Regions from separate parts of the Phytobacter cepae genome, predicted to be linked through region 3. Evidence: predicted binding sites of a transcription regulator. Region 3 holds the regulator's gene; each other region holds the start of a gene.
The links. Region 3 encodes Fur, which represses iron uptake genes when iron is present. Its sites were predicted from a motif close to ATAATAATGAGAACNACTATCAA; they were not measured.
Positions count from the first base shown of each region.

Region 1: efeU (iron uptake transporter permease EfeU) is a predicted target of Fur. The motif match lies at 1,639-1,661, and genes of this name have one in related genera.
Region 2: sufA (Fe-S cluster assembly scaffold SufA) is a predicted target of Fur. The motif match lies at 1,951-1,973, and genes of this name have one in related genera.
Region 4: bfd (bacterioferritin-associated ferredoxin) is a predicted target of Fur. The motif match lies at 2,682-2,704, and genes of this name have one in related genera.

Region 1 is NZ_CM135107.1:3,217,845-3,223,207, reverse strand. It holds gene ACUY4Q_RS15205 (DUF3574 domain-containing protein) at 1-219, shown strand, start outside; gene ACUY4Q_RS15200 (NupC/NupG family nucleoside CNT transporter) at 255-1,439, opposite strand; gene efeU (iron uptake transporter permease EfeU) at 1,716-2,549, shown strand; gene efeO (iron uptake system protein EfeO) at 2,603-3,730, shown strand; gene efeB (iron uptake transporter deferrochelatase/peroxidase subunit) at 3,736-5,022, shown strand.
Region 2 is NZ_CM135107.1:2,928,171-2,933,533, forward strand. It holds gene sufC (Fe-S cluster assembly ATPase SufC) at 1-32, opposite strand, end outside; gene sufB (Fe-S cluster assembly protein SufB) at 49-1,533, opposite strand; gene sufA (Fe-S cluster assembly scaffold SufA) at 1,542-1,910, opposite strand; gene ACUY4Q_RS13675 (DUF1272 domain-containing protein) at 2,307-2,543, opposite strand; gene leuE (leucine efflux protein LeuE) at 2,706-3,344, opposite strand; gene zinT (metal-binding protein ZinT) at 3,457-4,080, opposite strand; gene ACUY4Q_RS13690 (hypothetical protein) at 4,285-4,494, shown strand; gene lpxP (kdo(2)-lipid IV(A) palmitoleoyltransferase) at 4,605-5,363, opposite strand, start outside.
Region 3 is NZ_CM135107.1:3,570,359-3,575,721, forward strand. It holds gene seqA (replication initiation negative regulator SeqA) at 1-22, opposite strand, end outside; gene ybfF (esterase) at 205-978, shown strand; gene ybfE (LexA regulated protein) at 1,111-1,419, shown strand; gene fldA (flavodoxin FldA) at 1,554-2,084, shown strand; gene fur (ferric iron uptake transcriptional regulator) at 2,372-2,821, shown strand; gene chiQ (ChiQ/YbfN family lipoprotein) at 2,886-3,218, opposite strand; gene chiP (chitoporin ChiP) at 3,236-4,636, opposite strand; gene glnS (glutamine--tRNA ligase) at 5,022-5,363, opposite strand, start outside.
Region 4 is NZ_CM135107.1:487,082-492,444, forward strand. It holds gene fusA (elongation factor G) at 1-1,313, shown strand, start outside; gene tuf (elongation factor Tu) at 1,382-2,566, shown strand; gene bfd (bacterioferritin-associated ferredoxin) at 2,739-2,933, shown strand; gene bfr (bacterioferritin) at 3,006-3,482, shown strand; gene ACUY4Q_RS02275 (prepilin peptidase) at 3,466-3,951, opposite strand; gene rpsJ (30S ribosomal protein S10) at 4,326-4,637, shown strand; gene rplC (50S ribosomal protein L3) at 4,670-5,299, shown strand; gene rplD (50S ribosomal protein L4) at 5,310-5,363, shown strand, end outside.

The DNA.
Region 1 (5,363 bases), 350 kb from region 3:
CCGCGTTTTCGCGATGGTTTAACGGTATTTGATGCGCGTGGGCAATGGCTGGGAAATGACGGCAAGGTGGCGCGTGAGGCGAGCAAAGCGCTGATGCTGATCCACGCCAAAGACGCGACCAGTGAAACTAACATTGAAGCACTGCGCAACCTTTACAAAACCCGTTTTGCCCAGGAATCGGTGATGCGCGTTGACCAGCCGGTCTGCGTCCAGTTCTGACAGAAACACGGCGGGTGTTAAGCCCGCCGTAAATCTTAAAGCACTACGCCTGCAAAGGCGGCAGAGAGCAGGCTCACCAGCGTCGCGCCGTAGACCAGACGCAGGCCGAAGCGAGAAACCACATTCCCTTGCTGCTCGTTCAATCCCTTAATGGCACCCGCTACAATGCCGATAGAGGCAAAGTTAGCAAACGAGACCAGGAATACTGACAGAATCCCCAGCCCGCGTGGTGTCATTCCGGCGGCAATTTTTTGCAATTCAATCATCGCCACAAATTCGTTGGCCACCAGTTTGGTCGCCATAATACTGCCGGCGTTTAAGGCGTCACTAAGGGGAATGCCAATAAGCCAGGCCAGCGGATAGAAGACATAACCTAAAATTTGCTGGAAACTGATGCCAAACAGCGAAGAGAAGAGGGCGTTCACGGCGCTGATAAGTGCAATAAAGCCAATCAGCATCGCCAGAATAATCATTGCCACTTTGAAGCCTGCCAGAATGTATTCTCCCAGCATCTCAAAGAAACTTTGTGACTCGTGCAGTTTCTCTAGTTTGACCTCTGCTTCGGCATCCGCCTGCGTGGGGTTAATGACGGTTAAAATAATAAACGTACTGAACATATTCAGCACCAGCGCGGCAACCACATATTTTGCATCCAGCATGGTCATATACGCGCCCACAATGGAGAGCGATACCGTCGACATCGCGGTGGCGGCCATGGTGAACAGGCGGCGGGAGGAGAGATCGCCCAGGATGCCTTTGTAAGCAATGAAGTTTTCCGACTGGCCGAGAATCAACGAACTGACGGCATTAAAGGATTCAAGCTTGCCCATGCCATTGAGTTTTGATAGCAAGGTACCGATCACTCGGATGAATACGGGCAGAATGCGCCAGTGCTGCAAAATGCCGATTAGCGCAGAAATAAAGATAATCGGGCAGAGTACACCGAGGAAAATAAAGGCCAGCCCTTTTTCACCCATTCCACCAAACACGAAGTTGGTGCCTTCGGCTGCATATTTCAGCAGAACTTCAAAGAAGCCGGAGACATATTTAATTAGCGTCAGACCGCTCTCTGCATGCAGGAAGAACCAGGCGAGTGCCAGTTCAATGACCACCAGTTGCAAAATGAAGCGCAGACGAAGCGTGCGACGGTCGAAACTCACCAGCCAGGCCAGCACAAGAATCACCACCAGTGCCAACAAGAAATGTAAAAAGTTAATCATATCGAGGATATTTGCAGGTAAATGGGCGCTTATTTAGCCATACCGCGCAAGTTCAGTAAACAGAAAGTTAAAGTTTTGTAAGCAAAAATAATTCCATATATCAATCACTTCTGCATAAGGCTGCGGGCAGGGATGATTAGCCTGCGAGGCATTTACATCCAGTTATCATTCTCATGATATTTTGCTTGAGTTTCCGCGTTGCGTAATGATAATCACTATCAAAGAAGTTTACTTTTCTTTTCAGTTATTGACCTTATATGACGCAGGGGCGTTCTCATGTTTGTGCCATTTCTCATTATGTTACGTGAAGGCCTCGAAGCGGCGCTGATCGTCAGCCTGATTGCCAGTTATTTGAAGCGTACCCAGCGTGGTCGCTGGATAGGCGTGATGTGGATTGGTGTATTCCTCGCCGCGGCCCTCTGCCTGGCGCTGGGCATTTTCATTAACGAAACCACCGGAGAATTCCCGCAAAAAGAGCAGGAACTGTTTGAGGGCATTGTTGCCGCGATTGCGGTGGTGGTTCTCACCTGGATGGTGTTCTGGATGCGCAAAGTGTCGCGCAATGTGAAAGTGCAACTGGAACAGGCGGTTGACAGCGCACTGGCACGCAGCAACAACCATGGTTGGGCGCTTATTATGATGGTCTTCTTTGCCGTTGCGCGCGAAGGGCTGGAATCGGTGTTCTTCCTGCTGGCGGCTTTTCAGCAGGATGTGGGCATCTGGCCACCGATTGGCGCCATGCTGGGGCTGGCGACCGCCGTGGTGTTGGGCTTCCTGCTTTACTGGGGCGGGATACGGCTGAATCTGGGGACTTTCTTTAAATGGACCAGCCTGTTCATTTTGCTGGTGGCGGCAGGCCTGGCCGCAGGGGCGATTCGTGCCTTTCATGAAGCAGGGCTGTGGAACCACTTCCAGGATGTTGCCTTCGATCTCAGCAACGTGCTGACCACACACTCCTTAACGGGCACGTTACTGGAAGGCATTTTTGGTTATCAGGAAGCGCCAAGCGTCAGCGAAGTGTTCGTCTGGTTCATTTACCTGATTCCGGCGCTGGTGCTGTTTGCATTGCCACCGCGTGGCGGCGTGCAGCCGTCCAGCGCGTCGCGCTAAATATTCTGTCCGGGCTTATTGTAGTTACAACATACATATTTAAGGGAAGGGTCATGGCAATTCATTTTCGTCGTAGTGCAATACAGGTTGGTGTCGCAGCGTTGATCGCCTGCGCGTGGGGTGCCGAGGCAGCCGACATTCCTCAGGTAAAAGTGACCGTCACGGACAAAGCGTGCGAGCCAATGAACCTGACGGTCAATGCGGGTAAAACGCAATTCCTGATCCTTAACCACAGCCAGAAAGCACTGGAGTGGGAGATCCTGAAAGGGGTGATGGTCGTGGAAGAGCGTGAAAATATCGCACCGGGCTTTAGCCAGAAACTGACGGCCAACTTACAGCCGGGCGACTATGAGATGACCTGTGGCCTGCTGACTAACCCGAAAGGTAAGCTGACAGTGAAAGGGGCGGCCACCGCCGATGCCGCGAAAAGCGAAGCCCTGCTGAGCCTCGGTGGCGCCATCACCGAATACAAAGCCTATGTCACTGCTGAAACCGCTGCGCTGGTTACCGGCACCAAAGCCTTTACCGACGCGGTGAAAGCGGGCGACATTGCTAAAGCCAAATCGTTGTACGCCTCTACGCGCCAACACTACGAGCGAATTGAACCGATTGCAGAGTTGTTCTCCGATCTGGATGGCAGCATTGATGCCCGTGAAGATGATTACGAGCAGAAAGCGGCCGATCCGAAATTCACGGGTTTCCATCGCCTGGAGAAAGCATTGTTTGGCGACAACTCGGTAAAAGGCATGGACACCTATGCTGATCAGCTTTACACCGATGTGCAGGACCTGCAAAAACGCATCAGCGAACTGGCGTTCCCACCGTCAAAAGTGGTGGGCGGGGCGGCTGGCCTGATCGAAGAAGTTGCTGCCACTAAAATCAGTGGGGAAGAAGATCGCTACAGCCACACTGACCTGTGGGACTTCCAGGCTAACGTTGACGGCGCACAAAAAATCGTCGATCTCCTGCGTCCGCAGTTGCAGAAAAATAACGCTGAACTTTTGGCTAAAGTCGACGCTAACTTCAATAAAGTCGACACTATTCTGGCGAAATACCGCACTAAAGACGGTTTTGAGACTTACGATAAGCTGACCGATGCAGATCGTAACGCGCTCAAAGGGCCTGTCACCGCACTGGCGGAAGATCTGGCGCAACTGCGTGGTGTGCTGGGTCTGGATTAAGCATCATGATTGATAAAAAAGAAAATGACGTCGTCACTGAGCCTTCACGACGCCGTTTGTTAAAAAGTATGGGCGCGCTGGGAGGCGCGCTTGCTCTTGCCGGAGGATGCCCGGTGGCCCATGCGGCCAAACCGCAAAGCGCGCCTGGTACGCTTTCTCCTGATGCGCGTATGGAGAAACAGCCCTTTTACGGTGCGCATCAGGCGGGGATTTTGACACCTCAGCAGGCATCAATGATGCTGGTGGCGTTTGATGTCCTGGCGGCAGACAAATCCGATCTGGAACGTCTGTTTCGCCTGTTAACGCAGCGTATTGCGTTTCTGACCACAGGCGGCCCGGCACCGGATACGCCTAACCCGCGTTTACCGCCGATGGATTCCGGTATTCTTGGCCCCTTTATTGCGCCAGATAACCTGACCATTACCGTTTCACTAGGGGCATCGCTGTTTGATGAGCGCTTTGGTCTGGCGGCACAGAAGCCTAAAAAGCTGCAAAAAATGGTGCGATTCCCGAACGACTCTCTGGATGCTGCGCTTTGCCATGGCGATCTGCTGTTGCAGATATGTGCGAACACGCAGGATACGGTGATCCATGCCCTGCGCGATCTTATTAAACATACGCCGGATCTACTCAGCGTACGCTGGAAGCGAGAAGGGTTTATCTCCGACCATGCAGCACGCAGTAAGGGCAAGGAGACGCCTGTCAATTTACTCGGCTTTAAAGATGGCACGGCGAACCCGGACAGCAGTAACACAACATTAATGGATAACGTGGTGTGGGTAACGCCGGAGCAGGGGGAACCCGGCTGGGCCGCAGGCGGCAGCTATCAGGCGGTGCGTATCATCCAGTTTCACGTCGAATTTTGGGATCGCACCCCTTTGAAAGAGCAGCAGACCATCTTTGGTCGCGACAAGCACTCCGGCGCGCCGCTGGGTGGCAAGAACGAGCACGATGTGCCCGATTACGCCAACGACCCCGACGGTGATGTGATTGCCCTCGACAGCCATATTCGTCTGGCCAATCCGCGTACCGCAGAAACCGAATCCAGCCTGATGATGCGCCGGGGCTACAGCTATTCCCTTGGGGTGACCAATGCGGGTCAACTCGATATGGGGCTGCTGTTTGTCTGCTATCAGCATGACCTGGAAAAGGGTTTTCTCACCGTTCAGCAGCGTTTAAATGGTGAAGCGCTGGAGGAATATATCAAGCCGATAGGTGGCGGTTATTTCTTTGTGCTGCCAGGCGTGAAGGACAGTAGCCAGTACATCGGACAAGCATTACTCGACGCCTGAAACTCATCCTGCCCACTCCCGGGCAGGATAATCTCTTATCTGTTGCATCTGTTCACACTTTTTCTGCCATCCAACCATCAAATTTTCGTATGAGAAAGTATCTGTTATCTTTCTGTAATATTTCTGATAGACACTCTTCAGCATAGCGATAACGTTAAAGAACGTTATGTTTAAGTAAAAATAATGTTGCATTTTTGATGCCTTCTGATGTACTTAAACGAGAGCGGTAGTTCCCGGCAGTCAGTGAAAGCTTTCACTATGGAGATCGCGAATGGTCAGGTCCTACAGTGGACATAAAGACAAAAATTCTCGCAAGACCCAGCTCGGGGAAGCAAACTCCG
Region 2 (5,363 bases), 640 kb from region 3:
ACGCTAACCTGCAGGTCTTTAATACTTAACATATTTGTTCCTTAATCCTTAACCGACGCTGTGTTCAAGACTGATGGCCAGCAGTTTTTGCGCCTCAACGGCAAACTCCAGCGGCAGTTCGGAGAACACATCCTTACAGAAACCATTGACGATCATCGAGATGGCATCATCTTCGCTGATGCCGCGCTGCAAGCAGTAAAACAGCTGATCTTCTCCAATCCGCGACGTAGTGGCTTCATGTTCAAGCTGAGCACTGTTATTGCGACACTCCACGTACGGGAAGGTATGCGCACCACAATCCGGCCCAATCAGCATGGAGTCACACTGCGTAAAGTTACGCGCGTTGGTGGCGCTCGGCATGATTTTCACCAGCCCGCGGTAGCTGTTCTGGCTTTTACCGGCAGAGATGCCTTTGGAGATAATGGTCGAGCGGGTGTTCTTACCGATGTGGATCATCTTGGTGCCGGTATCCGCCTGCTGATGACCGCTGGTCAAAGCCACCGAGAAAAACTCACCGATGGAGTTATCGCCGCGCAGAATACAGCTCGGGTATTTCCAGGTAATTGCCGATCCGGTTTCCGATTGGGTCCAGGACATTTTGCTGTTTTCGCCTTCGCACAGCGCACGCTTGGTGACGAAGTTCAGAATGCCGCCGGTGTTGTTATCTCCCGGGAACCAGTTCTGTACGGTGGAATATTTCACTTCCGCATCACGGTGAATGATCACTTCCACAACAGCTGCATGAAGCTGATAGCTGTCGCGCACGGGCGCAGAGCACCCTTCGATGTAGCTGACATAGCTGCCTTCATCGGCCACCAGAATGGTTCGTTCGAACTGGCCGGTTTTTTCCGCGTTGATGCGGAAATAGGTTGAAAGCTCCATAGGGCAACGCACACCTTTCGGGATGTAAATAAAGGTGCCATCTGAAGCGACCGCAGCGTTAAGAGCCGCGAAGAAGTTGTCGTTGGACGGGACGACGGTACCGAGGTATTTTTTTACCAACTCCGGGTGATCATGAATGGCTTCACCAAAAGAGCAGAAAATAATGCCCTGTTCCGAGAGTTTTTCACGGTAGGTGGTGGCCACGGAGACGGAGTCAAAAATGGCATCAACGGCCACTTCTTTCCCTTCACGTACCGGCACACCGAGCTGGTTGAAGGCTTCTTCAACTTCTTGTGTTAACCAGCCATTGGCCTCAGTTTGCTGCACCGCTCCGGGCTGCGAAGCGCACGTGTCGTCGCAGCTGCCACATGATGGTGCTGAGTAATAGCTGTAATCCTGGTAGTCCAGCTTTTCATACTGGGCTTTAAGCCAGTGCGGTTCTTCCATTTCAAGCCAGGCGCGAAACGCGTTGAGGCGGAACTCCAGCATCCATTCAGGTTCATTACGTTTAGCCGAGATAGCGCGCACGACATCTTCATTGATGCCTTTCGCCAATTCATCGGTATTGAGCCGGGTGAAAAAGCCCTCTTTGTAATTGAGGTTCCCGGTCCAGGTTTTGACATCGTCAGTTGCTTCAGTATTACGAGACATAGTACCGCCTATACCCCAAAGCTTTCGCCGCAGCCACATTCGTTCTGGGCTTTCGGGTTATTGAATTTGAATAACTGGTTTAACCCTTCACGCACATAATCCACTTCGGTTCCGTCGATAAACGGCATCGCCTGAAGGGGTACATAAAGCCGCGCGCCTTCGTTTTCGAATAGCAGATCATCCTTAGCCGGTTCACTGACCGTATCCAGCACATAACCAAACCCTGCACAGCCGGTTTGTTTGATGCCAAGACGCACGCCCAACAGCTCGGGTTGCTTGCGAATCAGCGCACGAATGTGTTCTGCCGCAGCGGGTGTAATTGACAACCCACGCCAGGTAAAGTCGGCCGGGTTAAATGTTTCTGATTGCGATTCCATGGGTCTACCTCATGTCATGAAGCCTGAAAGGCATAACACTATGTTAGTGATAATGATTATCACTTCAACCTCTATTCCGAAGGGTTATTCATGTACTGCCCGTTTTTTAGGCGCATGTTATAAGCATAGACCCTCTCAACAGGCTTTACAGGTAAGTGACAAATTGTTTAATGAATTGATAAATAATGGCTATTTTTTCTGGCATTTGTAAATAGCGGCGACCGCTAAAGATGTATAGGCAATGCCTATTTTTGAGATAGCCTGCTAAAAAAAGCGGGCGAACAGGTTTCTGACGGCAGCAAATGACTGTTTTGCTACAAAGGGAAGCAAAAATCAGGGGGAGAATATCCCCTTATTGTAAAGGGGATAGAAATATCATGAGCAAAAGCGCTTCGCTTAACTGCAGCCAAGGGGTTTAAACGTGCGCGATGTTGAAGCCGGATTGTTAACCAGTTTTTCTGCAGAGCGGCGCGGGCGGCTGACCAGCTCTCCCCCGCAGTTCGGGCAACGGAGCGCCATTTTTGTTGCACACTCGCGGCAAAAGGTACATTCAAAAGAACAGATCACCGCATCGGCTGAATCGCCGGGTAAATCGGTGTTGCAACACTCACATCCCGGTCTTAACTCCAACATATCAACCTCTTCTTCACGGCCATACTTCGTTGATTAGTGTGCAGCAATAGCAGTTTTATTAAGCTTGCGAAAGTCATTTTTAAGGTTCACATACCTTCAGCGACAACGCAGTAAAATAAAAAAGCCCGCCGAAGCGAGCCTGTAATTTGCATGGCCGAATGTTCAGGATTGCAATGTTGCCAGTCGTGCGGCAAAGCCGACAAACAGCAGCCCAATTAAAGAATTGCCGAGCTTCGCAAGCCGCTTTTTGGTCTTAACCAACTGCGTCACATAAGAGCCAGAAACAATCAAAAAACTGAAATAACAAACGCTGATCATCTCTAATGTCACGCCGAGGATGAAGAATGACATCCCCGGGCTGGAGTAATGGATATCTATAAACTGCACAAAAAACGAGACATAAAAGAGAATCGCTTTGGGATTTGTCAGGCTCAGAATCAGCGATCGTTTGAATATTTCCCCTTTCTGAACTTCGTGTTCCGGGTTCGCACTGGCCCGACGGAACAGCGTGCTGTAAAGCATTTTAAGCCCAAGCCAGAGCAGGTAAAACGCGCCGAGATAACGAACAATGTTGAACAAGACGGGTGTGGTTTTAATCAGCGTTGCCACCCCGGCATAGGCCAGAAACATCAAAATGGCATCACCCAGAAAGACGCCCGCCGCAGCGACATAACCCCTTTTAAGCCCCCCGGCAATGCTGTTTTTCAATACGAAAAAGGTATTAGGCCCGGGAACCAGGATGATGAAAATGGCACCAATGAAATAGGACCAGAAGCTGATCACACCGTATTCGGCAAACACATATCCTCCTTGAGATACCTTCAGGCGCTGCACTGGGCGCGTATGCTACACAAAGCGTAGCCATAAAAAAAGCCCGCCGCAGCGAGCTTCCTGAGAAGACGGTGTTGTTTCATCAATGATGTAACATTTCGTCGACGACCTCTTCCTTTTTCAGTTGATAAGGGTAGTAGGTCGGCCAGTTGTCCATCTCTTCAAGCAGGGCTGCCTGCGAGGTGTTTCCCATGAAAATATGGTAGTGGGCGGATTTACGGGGTCCAATAGTATGATCGCTAAACTGCACATACTTCGGGGCCTTACTGGTGGCATCCTTACATTCGAACAGGTAACGCACGCCCTTTTTACCAGAGACATACGTTAAAATTTTATAACCCGCATAATCGTATTTGCAGCTGCTGACGTTATCGCCGACGTGAAACTCCATCACCCCATTCTCAATACCAATGGTGTCCACATCCGTTGCATACCCTTTGCGATAATAGGCTTTGATATCGTCAAAGGTTTTGCTCGAATCTTTTTCGGCCTTCTTTTTGAACACCGGATCAAGGTCACCGCTCACCAGATAAGGCAAGACGGACTGCCATACGCCGTCCCAGTCTGACAAATTTCTGTCTTTAACATCGTTATTATCAAACTCCCCTTCTGCGGCTTTCTGCTCTTTCTCAGTTAACGGCGCGCCATGAGAGTGGTGGCCATGAGAAAGCGCCTGTCCGCTAATCAGAACTGTACCCAGAGCAATAGCTAATTTTGCAAAGTGACGTACCACAATATGACCCTCTTTTATATTAATGAGTTGCAGATGTTATATTATAACATAACCAACATCAATACATTGCGAAGGGCATTTTGCGCACTGACTGCTGACTGGTAATTTGACCATTCCCTGCTATAAAAAGGTGGTCACATTTTAACCACGACACCACGGTCAATGAGGTCATTCTTCATGTCTATCGCTAAAGCACACAGCTTGAGTCAGGCGTATCAACTGCTCAATTCCGGTAAGCAAAAAGAAGTTGAACTGGCATTTGATGTGGATGCCGATACTTTTTTTCAGCTTTCAGCCGAATATTGTGATGAGGGCGCAAAAATAACCCGTCATGACAATCACTTCGTCATCAAGCTAAAAAGTATGGACATTCCTGCGCTTCACTGAGGAGACGAAACAAGAGCGGTCAGTCAGTGAGGTTTGGTCATCAGAAGGATATGCGAAATCAGGCTGCAAAATAATGTCCAACCCGCATTGCGCGGATTGGACACGGTAACTTACAAATATAAAGATACTTCGCCCTGTGGACGCGTTTTGAAGCGACGGTGGATCCACAAGTATTGTTCCGGGGCGCGCAGGATTTCGCGTTCAATCACTTTGTTAATGTAACTGGCCGCCTCATGTTCATCTTTCGCCGGGTAATCCGTCAACGCTCTGCCGATATGCAGTTGATACCCTGAGCGGTCCGCTTTACGCACCATGGTTACCGTCAGCATGCTGGCCCCGGAGAGACGCGAAAGAACGTATGTGCCGTTGGTGGTCGCGGCATTTGGTACGGAGAAGAATGGCGCAAATGTACTGCCCTTGCGACCGTAATCCTGATCCGGCGCGAACCATACCGCTTCGCCTTTCTTAAGCTCGCTAACGAGGCCCTTGAGGTTACGCCTGTCGATCATGGATTTATTTGACCGCATACGCCCGCGGGTCTGCACCCACTCCATCAGTTCGTTATTATGCGGCCGATAGGTTGCCATCATGGGCTGGCACAGCCCCATGACACGGCCACCCAATTCAAGTGACATAAAGTGAACCCCGACCACCATCACGCCTTTTTGGTTTGCCTGGGCCTGCACCAGATTCTGGTAGCCCTCCACATCAAACCAGCGACGTACGCGGCTGTCTGACCAGAACCAGGCCATACCGGTTTCAAACAACCCCATGCCCAATGACATAAAGTTTTTTTCAATCATGGCCTCGCGCATCTCGTTCGTCATGTCAGGGAAACATAATTCAAGATTACGGCGGGCAATACACTC
Region 3 (5,363 bases):
CATCAACTTCAATCGTTTTCATTTTAATCCAGTGCAGTGTCTTATCTGAATACAAGTTATTGAGATTATAAAGTCAAATCTCAACAGCGGATAGCGCTAAACCTGAGTGGCGGCTAAGTTAGATTGTGTCTGAACCTTGCAGCCGGGCGGCAGAATGTTCAACATAATACCCTAATCCGAAAGAGCGAAAAAAAGAACTTTGCCATGAAATTGAATACCCGAGCGCAATCTGCACAACAATCGCACAACAATTCTCCCATCGTGTTAGTCCACGGCCTGTTTGGCAGCCTGGATAACCTTGGCATTCTGGCGCGCGACCTTGTGAGCGACCATGACATCCTTCAGGTGGACATGCGTAATCATGGGCTTTCTGCGAGTTCGGACGAAATGAATTACCCCGCGATGGCCCAGGATTTGGTTGATACGCTGGACGCGCATTCCCTTGAGCGGGCCACCTTTATCGGTCACTCAATGGGAGGGAAAGCGGTCATGGCCTTAACCGCGATTGCCCCGGAACGTATTGACGGACTGGTAGCGATTGATATTGCCCCCGTGGATTATGCCGTGCGTCGCCACGATGAGATTTTTGCTGCTATCAATGCGGTGACGGATGCCGGGGCCACGACGCGACAACAAGCGGCCACCGTGATGCGCACCGTCATCGATGAAGAAGGGGTGATTCAATTTTTGTTGAAGTCCTTTGTTGACGGGCAATGGCGCTTTAATGTCCCCGTGCTGTGGGAGCAGTACCCCCACATTGTCGGCTGGGAAGAGGTGCCGGTCTGGGACCACCCTGCCCTGTTCATCCCCGGTGGCAACTCCCCTTACGTGACCGAGCAGTATCGTCAGCCTCTGCTTAAACAGTTTCCGCAGGCGAAGGCGCATGTCATTGCCGGTGCCGGACACTGGGTGCATGCGGAAAAGCCGGAAGCGGTTTTGCGCGCTATTCGTCGTTATCTTGCTGAAAAGACAAACTGATTAAAAACCCGGCGCTCGGTCATCATAACGCGCCCGGGCGTTGGCGTCCCTGCCTCCCTGATGTATGATGGCGCGCTAATCAACCCGGGCTCAGGCTCGATTGCTTGTACTTCCCGTAGTATTTCTTAAATCATGGCTAAAGAACAAACGGACCGCACGACCCTAGATCTGTTCGCGAATGAGCGTCGCCCGGGACGTCCTAAAACCAATCCGCTCTCTCGCGACGAGCAATTGCGCATTAACAAACGCAATCAGCTTAAACGCGATAAATTTCGTGGGCTTAAACGCGTCGAACTGAAAATCAACGCGGAGGCCGTTGACGCATTAAACGCCCTGGCTGACGCGCGTCAAATGAGTCGCAGCGAACTCATCGAAGAGATGTTGCTGGAGCAGCTAAAAGCGCTGAACAGCATTGATTCCTCTGATTCTTCATCTGAATAACGTTTTCATGTAGCAGAGAGTGCAGTCCGACGCGATTGCAGTTTCCGCGTGCTTCTCTGATCTGCTATGATTGCCCTTATCCGTGGGCTAAACGCCACCACCATATCATTAAGTTTCAAGAGGTTATTTTACTCATGGCAATCACTGGCATTTTTTTCGGCAGCGACACCGGTAATACCGAAAACATCGCAAAGATGATCCAGGCACAGCTTGGTAAAGACGTTGCAGATGTACACGACATTGCAAAGAGCAGCAAAGAGGATCTGGAAGGCTATGACATTCTGCTGCTTGGCATCCCGACCTGGTATTACGGCGAAGCGCAGTGTGACTGGGATGATTTTTTCCCGACGCTGGAAGACATTGATTTCAATGGCAAGTTAGTCGCATTGTTTGGCTGTGGTGACCAGGAAGATTATGCAGAGTACTTCTGTGATGCGCTGGGGACAATTCGTGACATCATCGAACCACGTGGCGCGGTGATTGTGGGTCACTGGCCGACCGAAGGCTACCACTTTGAAGCCTCTAAAGGCCTTGCCGATGATGACCATTTTGTTGGGCTGGCCATTGACGAAGATCGTCAACCAGAACTGACCGCTGCACGCGTGGATAAATGGGTTAAACAGATTTCCGAAGAGCTGAATCTTAACGATATCATCAATGCCTGATGCTGTTTGGCGCATCCTGCGGGTTGCGCCAGATCGATAGTTAAAACCAATGGAAATAATTGCTACATTTTTTTAACTTTTGCCGCCAGCACTGTACAATATGGCCTGGTTAAAACGGGTAGCGCAACGGACTTTGTTGGCACTACCACGTTTTATACGCTTACTTTACTTGAGGGCTTGCAGTTTTCATTTAGACATGGCAGTTCTATAATGAGACGCATTTCCCAGTGCATTCCTTGTAGCTTCCCCTTGGGGAGCGAACCGTTTAGCAACAGGACAGATTCCGCATGACTGACAACAATACCGCATTAAAGAAGGCCGGCCTGAAAGTCACGCTTCCTCGCTTGAAAATCCTGGAAGTGCTTCAGGAGCCGGACAACCATCATGTCAGTGCGGAAGATTTATATAAGCGCCTGATTGACATGGGCGAAGAGATCGGGCTGGCCACGGTTTACCGTGTTCTGAACCAGTTTGATGATGCCGGGATCGTAACCCGTCATAATTTTGAAGGCGGCAAATCTGTCTTCGAACTGACTCAGCAACATCACCACGATCACTTGATTTGCCTCGATTGCGGCAAAGTGATTGAATTCAGTGATGACTCCATTGAAGCTCGCCAGCGTGAAATCGCCTCTCAACACGGCATTCGCCTGACGAACCATAGCCTGTACCTCTATGGCCACTGCGCTGAAGGCGATTGCCGCAGCGATGAAAACGCCCACGAGATTGCGAAGTAATCTTCCGTAAACGTAAAAAGCCAACCTCCGGTTGGCTTTTTTATTGGTGGTACAAAAAGAGTGTCTACGGCGTATTGTTGCTGCGAATTTCCTGCCAGATACGATCGCAGTTCGCTTTTACCGCCTGACCATTGCCCGTATGCGTGGCGTCCAGACACTGCTGATAATCCAGTGTACGGACGGATTCTTCATGAGCAAACTGTTGATGTGCCTTTTCTGACTTCAACACGTCTAACACGCTACGGCAGGCTTCAAGTTTTTCCGACGATCCTTCTGCGGTGTTAATGCAGGCACTGTAAGCTGCTCTCAAACGCATATCTTCTTTCGGCGCTGAGGGTTGCTGTACGCAGCCAGCAAGTCCCAGGGTCATAAACAGAATCATTATGCTTTTTTTCATTTTGCCCTTCTCTCGCATCAGAAAATCGTAAACGGTGCGATCACGATAAATTTCACATCGCGCTCATCCTGGAAGATGTTGTTGTAACCACCGCCCCAGCTTGGAATATCAGAGTGGTTATCAAACTGCGTGAAGTGCAGTTTAAATAACGTCCCTTTCGCCAGACCATCCTGCAGGGTGTAAACGACGTCGAGGCTGTAAGCGGATTCCTTAATTGAATTATTGGCTTTATAGTATTGGTCGCCAGAGGAAACGTTGGATGGCTTGGCATCCCAGCCATACACATAGGATGCGCCTACCGCCCAGCCCGGAAGATTTAAATCTTTAAGATCATACATAGCGCCAACAAATACCGCTTTCTCATTATGGGCGTTAAAGTCAGAACGATTATCCCACCAGATATCCAGTCGGCCATTTGACGAGCCATAAAGCGGCGTCATACGCGAATTGAAATATCCCTGGCGACCATCGGCTTTGACCCATGTTCCCTCAAGACGTAAATCGACAGGCCCTGCGGTATAATTAAAGGTCAGTGCCTGTAACCAGGCCGTACCGTCATAAATATCATTGATGGTGTGATTAGATGCTTTATCGCGTGAGCTGTAGAACTGATAGCTTGTCGACAATGGGCTGCCCGCAATATCAAATTTATAACTGGCTTTTGCAAAGTATTGGTCAACATAGCCCTGCGCCTGACCAAATGCCGCTTCTAAAATGAGATCGTTTTTAAAATCATATTGCGCGCCGAGTGAATGGACATAATCAATCTTGCTCACGCCATCATTTTGATAGAAATAATCGGTTTCGTTGTACCAGGGGGCTTTATATTCATTGGCCCACATATACGAGAAACTCAGTGCACCGCAATCTTCATAATCAAGTTTTGCACCTAGTTCCGTACCCTGATACGTACCCGGCATAAAGCTCCAGTTGGAGGCCAGCAGTGTCTGCCCCGTTGGCTGAATGTAACCCGCTCGCGCCCATACCGGACCATATTTAAATTTTGCCGCCGCGGTATAAAGACTGGCCCCACTTCTGTCGCCCGCCCAGTCTTCGTCATAGACTTTGTGACTATTGGAAAACGCCATTTCATTAGGGTGTGCACTGCCGGATGACTCTGCCATTTCGATTGCCGCAAACGCGGCAATATCGATACCGAACATATCTGCTGCATAACCGGACTGGAAATCGAGGTTAGTATTCCAGGTTGAGTGTGCAAGGTTTGTTTTATATTTATTACCGTCGGTGACGTCCTTACGATCGCGTTCACGCTGCCAGTAATACACCCCGCCGGTAAGCGTTGAATCATCGACAAAACCTTCGGCATTTACCGCAGGGGTTATCATTAAACCTGATATTGCTGTTGTGCTGGCAATAGCTAACGCTATCGCCTTACGTTTAGCGACAAACGCGATCATAATTGTTCCTCTTTGACTAAAAAAACAAAAGTGCTGTGCAAAGGCATTCAGCAACAAATTAAAACCAGGGAATAGCTGTGAGTGCTAAAAACTTGTTTCACACCACGAATCAAGATTATTTTTGCCCGCATGAATGATCAAGCACTTTACCTGAATGAGCATCAGGAATATGACCAGGAACACAGATTTCAATCCGTTTTGGCGCAGACGTGGAATAACAGTTGGGAATGGTAATTTATCGCGTTAAATAATCGGGAAAATGAAGGATGAGAATGAAAAAATTAAAACAACTTTTCATGTCAATCACAGACAATTATTAAAATTTCAGATGGGAAGAATAAAAAAACGCCGCACGGGGCGGCGTTCAGATAAAGTCGCGCGTTAATTACTCGCCGACTTTCGCCCAGGTGTCACGCAGACCCACGGTGCGGTTGAAGACCAGCTTATCAGCTGTTGCATAACGGCTATCGAGGCAGAAGTAACCTTCACGCTCAAACTGGTAAGCTTTACCGGCTGCGGCAGACTGCAATGACGGCTCAGCATAACCCTGTTTAACGACCAGAGATTCCGGATTCATCACCGAGAGGAAATCTTCAGCGGCGCCTGGGTTTGGCACGCTGAACAGACGGTCATAAAGACGGATTTCAACCGGCAGCGCGTGGGCCGCACTCACCCAGTGAATGACGCCTTTCACTTTACGGCCATCCGCTGGATCTTTGCTCAGGGT
Region 4 (5,363 bases), 2.1 Mb from region 3:
CTGCGTTTAAAAACAAAGGCGTACAGGCAATGCTGGATGCGGTAATTGATTACCTGCCAGCACCAACCGACGTACCGGCAATCAACGGTATGCTGGATGATGGTAAAGATACTCCGGCTGAGCGTCATGCCAGCGATGATGAGCCTTTCTCTGCACTGGCATTCAAAATCGCAACTGACCCGTTCGTGGGTAACCTGACCTTCTTCCGCGTTTACTCCGGTGTGGTTAACTCTGGTGATACTGTACTGAACTCCGTGAAAGCTGCACGTGAGCGTTTCGGTCGTATCGTTCAGATGCACGCTAACAAACGTGAAGAGATCAAAGAAGTTCGCGCGGGCGATATCGCTGCTGCAATCGGTCTGAAAGACGTAACTACCGGTGACACCCTGTGTAACCCGGATGCGCCGATCATTCTGGAGCGTATGGAATTCCCTGAGCCGGTAATCTCCATCGCAGTAGAACCGAAAACCAAAGCTGACCAGGAAAAAATGGGTCTGGCTCTGGGCCGTCTGGCTAAAGAAGACCCGTCATTCCGCGTATGGACTGATGAAGAATCTAACCAGACTATCATCGCTGGTATGGGTGAACTTCACCTGGATATCATCGTTGACCGTATGAAGCGTGAATTCAACGTTGAAGCTAACGTAGGTAAACCTCAGGTTGCTTACCGTGAAGCGATTCGTGCGAAAGTTACCGATATCGAAGGTAAACACGCCAAGCAGTCTGGTGGTCGTGGTCAGTACGGTCATGTTGTTATCGACATGTACCCACTGGAGCCGGGCTCAAATCCGAAAGGTTATGAGTTCATCAACGACATTAAAGGTGGCGTAATTCCTGGCGAATACGTTCCTGCCGTTGATAAAGGTATCCAGGAGCAGCTGAAATCTGGCCCGCTGGCTGGCTATCCGGTAGTTGATCTGGGTGTGCGTCTGCACTTCGGTTCTTACCATGACGTTGACTCCTCTGAACTGGCGTTTAAACTGGCCGCTTCTATCGCCTTCAAAGATGGCTTTAAGAAAGCGAAACCAGTACTGCTTGAGCCGATTATGAAGGTTGAAGTAGAGACTCCGGAAGAGAACACCGGTGACGTAATTGGTGACTTGAGCCGTCGTCGCGGTATGCTGCGCGGTCAGGAATCCGAAGTGACTGGCGTTAAGATCCACGCTGAAGTTCCGCTGTCTGAAATGTTCGGATATGCAACTCAGCTGCGTTCTCTGACCAAAGGTCGTGCATCCTATACTATGGAATTCCTGAAGTATGATGATGCGCCGAACAACGTTGCTCAGGCCGTAATCGAAGCCCGTGGTAAATAAGCCGCAGGGTTAAAACCAAAAGTCCCGTGTCCCCTCAGAGAGGGGGCACTATAGTAAGGAATATAGCCGTGTCTAAAGAAAAATTTGAACGTACAAAACCGCACGTCAACGTCGGTACTATCGGCCACGTTGACCATGGTAAAACTACCCTGACTGCTGCAATCACCACCGTTCTGTCCAAAACCTTCGGTGGCCAGGCTCGTGCATTCGACCAGATCGATAACGCGCCGGAAGAGAAAGCACGTGGTATCACCATCAACACCTCTCACGTTGAATACGATACCGAAATCCGTCACTACGCACACGTAGACTGCCCGGGCCACGCCGACTATGTTAAAAACATGATCACCGGTGCTGCGCAGATGGACGGCGCGATCCTGGTTGTTGCTGCGACTGACGGCCCGATGCCGCAGACCCGTGAGCACATCCTGCTGGGTCGTCAGGTAGGCGTTCCTTACATCATCGTGTTCCTGAACAAATGTGACATGGTTGATGACGAAGAGCTGCTGGAACTGGTTGAAATGGAAGTTCGTGAACTTCTGTCCCAGTACGACTTCCCGGGCGACGACACCCCGATCGTTCGTGGTTCCGCGCTGAAAGCGCTGGAAGGCGAAGCTGAGTGGGAAGCGAAAATCATCGAACTGGCTGGCTACCTGGACTCTTACATCCCGGAACCAGAGCGTGCGATTGACAAGCCGTTCCTGCTGCCTATCGAAGACGTATTCTCCATCTCCGGCCGTGGTACTGTTGTTACCGGTCGTGTAGAGCGCGGTATCGTTAAAGTAGGCGAAGAAGTTGAAATCGTTGGTATCAAAGAGACTGCCAAGTCTACCTGTACTGGCGTAGAAATGTTCCGCAAACTGCTGGACGAAGGCCGTGCGGGCGAGAACGTTGGTGTTCTGCTGCGTGGTATCAAACGTGAAGAAATCGAACGTGGTCAGGTACTGGCTAAGCCGGGCACCATCAAGCCGCACACCCAGTTCGAATCTGAAGTGTACATTCTGTCCAAAGACGAAGGCGGCCGTCATACTCCGTTCTTCAAAGGCTACCGTCCGCAGTTCTACTTCCGTACAACTGACGTGACTGGCACCATCGAACTGCCGGAAGGTGTTGAGATGGTAATGCCGGGCGACAACATCAAAATGGTTGTTACCCTGATCCACCCAATCGCGATGGATGACGGTCTGCGTTTCGCAATCCGTGAAGGCGGCCGTACTGTTGGTGCGGGCGTGGTAGCAAAAGTTATCGCTTAATTAGCGGTGATTTGAAAAGGGCGCTTTGGCGCCCTTTTTTATTGCTCGCGATCGGCCAGTTTCTCCAGAAGAAATCGATGTTTACGATTCTCTGACTTTTTTACAATCTCCGGCTATTGTAATCATAATTATTCTCATTTACACTTTGAGCATTAATTAAGCGGGAGTAATCATGTACGTTTGTTTGTGTAATGGTGTAAGCGATAAAAAAATTCGCCAGGCAGTACGCCAGTTCCACCCGCAGTCCTTTCAGCAGCTGCGTAAGTTTATTCCCGTTGGAAATCAGTGTGGTAAATGCATCCGGGCCGCTCGCGAAATAATGCAGGATGAATTGCTGCAGATCCCGGAATATAAAGAAACAGCCTGAGCGCCCCGCTTTTTTTTGACTTCCCTGTAGCCCGTTCTACGCTTCAATAAGTGGAAGCGGAGGGACTACATAATGAAAGGTGATGTCAAAGTAATAAATTATCTCAATAAATTATTGGGAAATGAGCTTGTCGCAATCAATCAATATTTTCTCCATGCGAGAATGTTCAAGAACTGGGGCCTGATGCGCCTCAATGATGTCGAATACCATGAATCCATCGATGAAATGAAACACGCCGATAAGTACATCGAGCGCATTCTGTTTCTTGAGGGTATTCCAAATCTGCAAGATTTAGGCAAGCTTGGCATCGGTGAGGATGTGGAGGAGATGCTGCAATCCGATCTTCGACTCGAACTCGAAGGTGCGCGAGATTTGCGTGAGGCTATCGCCTATTCCGATAGCGTTCATGACTACGTCAGCAGAGATATGATGATTGAAATCCTTGCCGATGAAGAGGGGCACATCGACTGGCTCGAAACCGAACTGGATCTGATTGGCAAAATTGGTCTGCAGAACTATCTGCAATCACAAATCAAAGTTGAAAGCTAATCGCCCCCTGAAAGAGCTCCTGGTAACCTGTAAGCAGACCCGCGCCAGCCAGAAATGGGCCAAACGGCAGCGGGTTTTTTTGTGCCATCTGCTTTTTACCCATGATGCTTGAGAAACTCACTGTCGCAAAAGCGAGTACAGCTGCGATAAAAACCAGCATGCTTAATGCCTGCCAGCCATGCCATGCGCCAAGAGCCGCCAGAAATTTAATATCGCCGTATCCGAGCCCCTCGCAACCACGTAGTAAGCGATAGCCCCAATAAAGAAATGCAAACCCCAGATATCCTGCAATAGCGCCCCAGACTTTGTCGGGTAGCAATTCTGTATCTCTCAAGCAAGCGTAAGCCAGCCCGCACCACAGAAGAGGGCAGGTGAATCTATCAGGTAAAAGTCCGTGGCGCATGTCATGCCAGACTAACAAAACGTTGAGTGCTAGATAGAGCGTCAGGAACAAGCAAGCGATTACCATCCCTAATCCTTTGTGATGTCGCGATTCCTGACAGCCTCTGCAAAAGCGTTCTAAAAAGAAAACCCCCTTTTCCAGGACTGGGTAGCAGAGCCAGAGAAAAAGCCGGGTGCAAAGCAACACGACCAGAGATCTACGAGCGGTGTCGAATACGTCTCTAATTTGTACGACGGGCTTGCGTTAAGCGCAGATTTACGTATAATGCGCGGGCTTGTCGTAATTGACGGCAGGTTCGATAAGAACCCTGATAGCGCTTTTGGCTATCTACAATGCTCCCAATCGGGGGGCTACGTAAGAACGATTACACTCCTCCATCAATCGTAATGGATGTGGGTAGTAATCATTTTCGTCTATAAAATAATTGGAGCTCTGGTCTCATGCAGAACCAAAGAATCCGTATCCGCCTGAAAGCGTTTGATCATCGTCTGATCGATCAATCAACCGCGGAAATCGTCGAGACTGCTAAGCGCACTGGTGCGCAAGTCCGTGGTCCGATCCCGCTGCCAACTCGCAAAGAGCGCTTTACCGTTCTGATCTCTCCGCACGTCAACAAAGACGCGCGTGATCAGTACGAGATTCGCACTCACAAGCGTCTGGTTGACATCGTTGAGCCAACTGAGAAAACCGTTGATGCTCTGATGCGTCTGGATCTGGCTGCCGGTGTAGACGTGCAGATCAGCCTGGGTTAATCAGGTCATCGAGCGATTGAGAGGTTGATACAATGATTGGTTTAGTCGGTAAAAAAGTGGGTATGACCCGCATCTTCACTGAAGATGGCGTTTCTATCCCAGTAACCGTAATCGAAGTTGAAGCAAACCGCGTTACTCAGGTTAAAGATCTGGCTAACGATGGCTACCGTGCCGTTCAGGTTACCACTGGTGCTAAAAAAGCTAACCGTGTAACTAAACCGGAAGCGGGTCACTTCGCTAAAGCTGGCGTTGAAGCTGGCCGTGGTCTGTGGGAATTCCGTCTTGCTGACGGCGAAGAGTTCACCGTAGGTCAGGACATTAGCGTTGAGCTGTTTGCTGAAGTTAAAAAAGTTGACGTAACTGGCACCTCTAAAGGTAAAGGTTTCGCCGGTACCGTTAAGCGCTGGAACTTCCGTACCCAGGACGCTACCCACGGTAACTCCTTGTCTCACCGCGTTCCGGGTTCTATCGGTCAGAACCAGACTCCGGGCAAAGTGTTCAAAGGCAAGAAAATGGCAGGTCAGCTGGGTAACGAACGTGTAACCGTTCAGAGCCTGGACGTAGTACGTGTTGACGCTGAGCGCAACCTGCTGCTGGTTAAAGGTGCTGTCCCGGGTGCAACCGGTAGCGACCTGATCGTTAAACCAGCTGTGAAGGCGTAAGGGGATAGCAATGGAATTAGTATTGAAAGACGCGCAGAGCGCGCTGACTGTTTCCGAAACTACC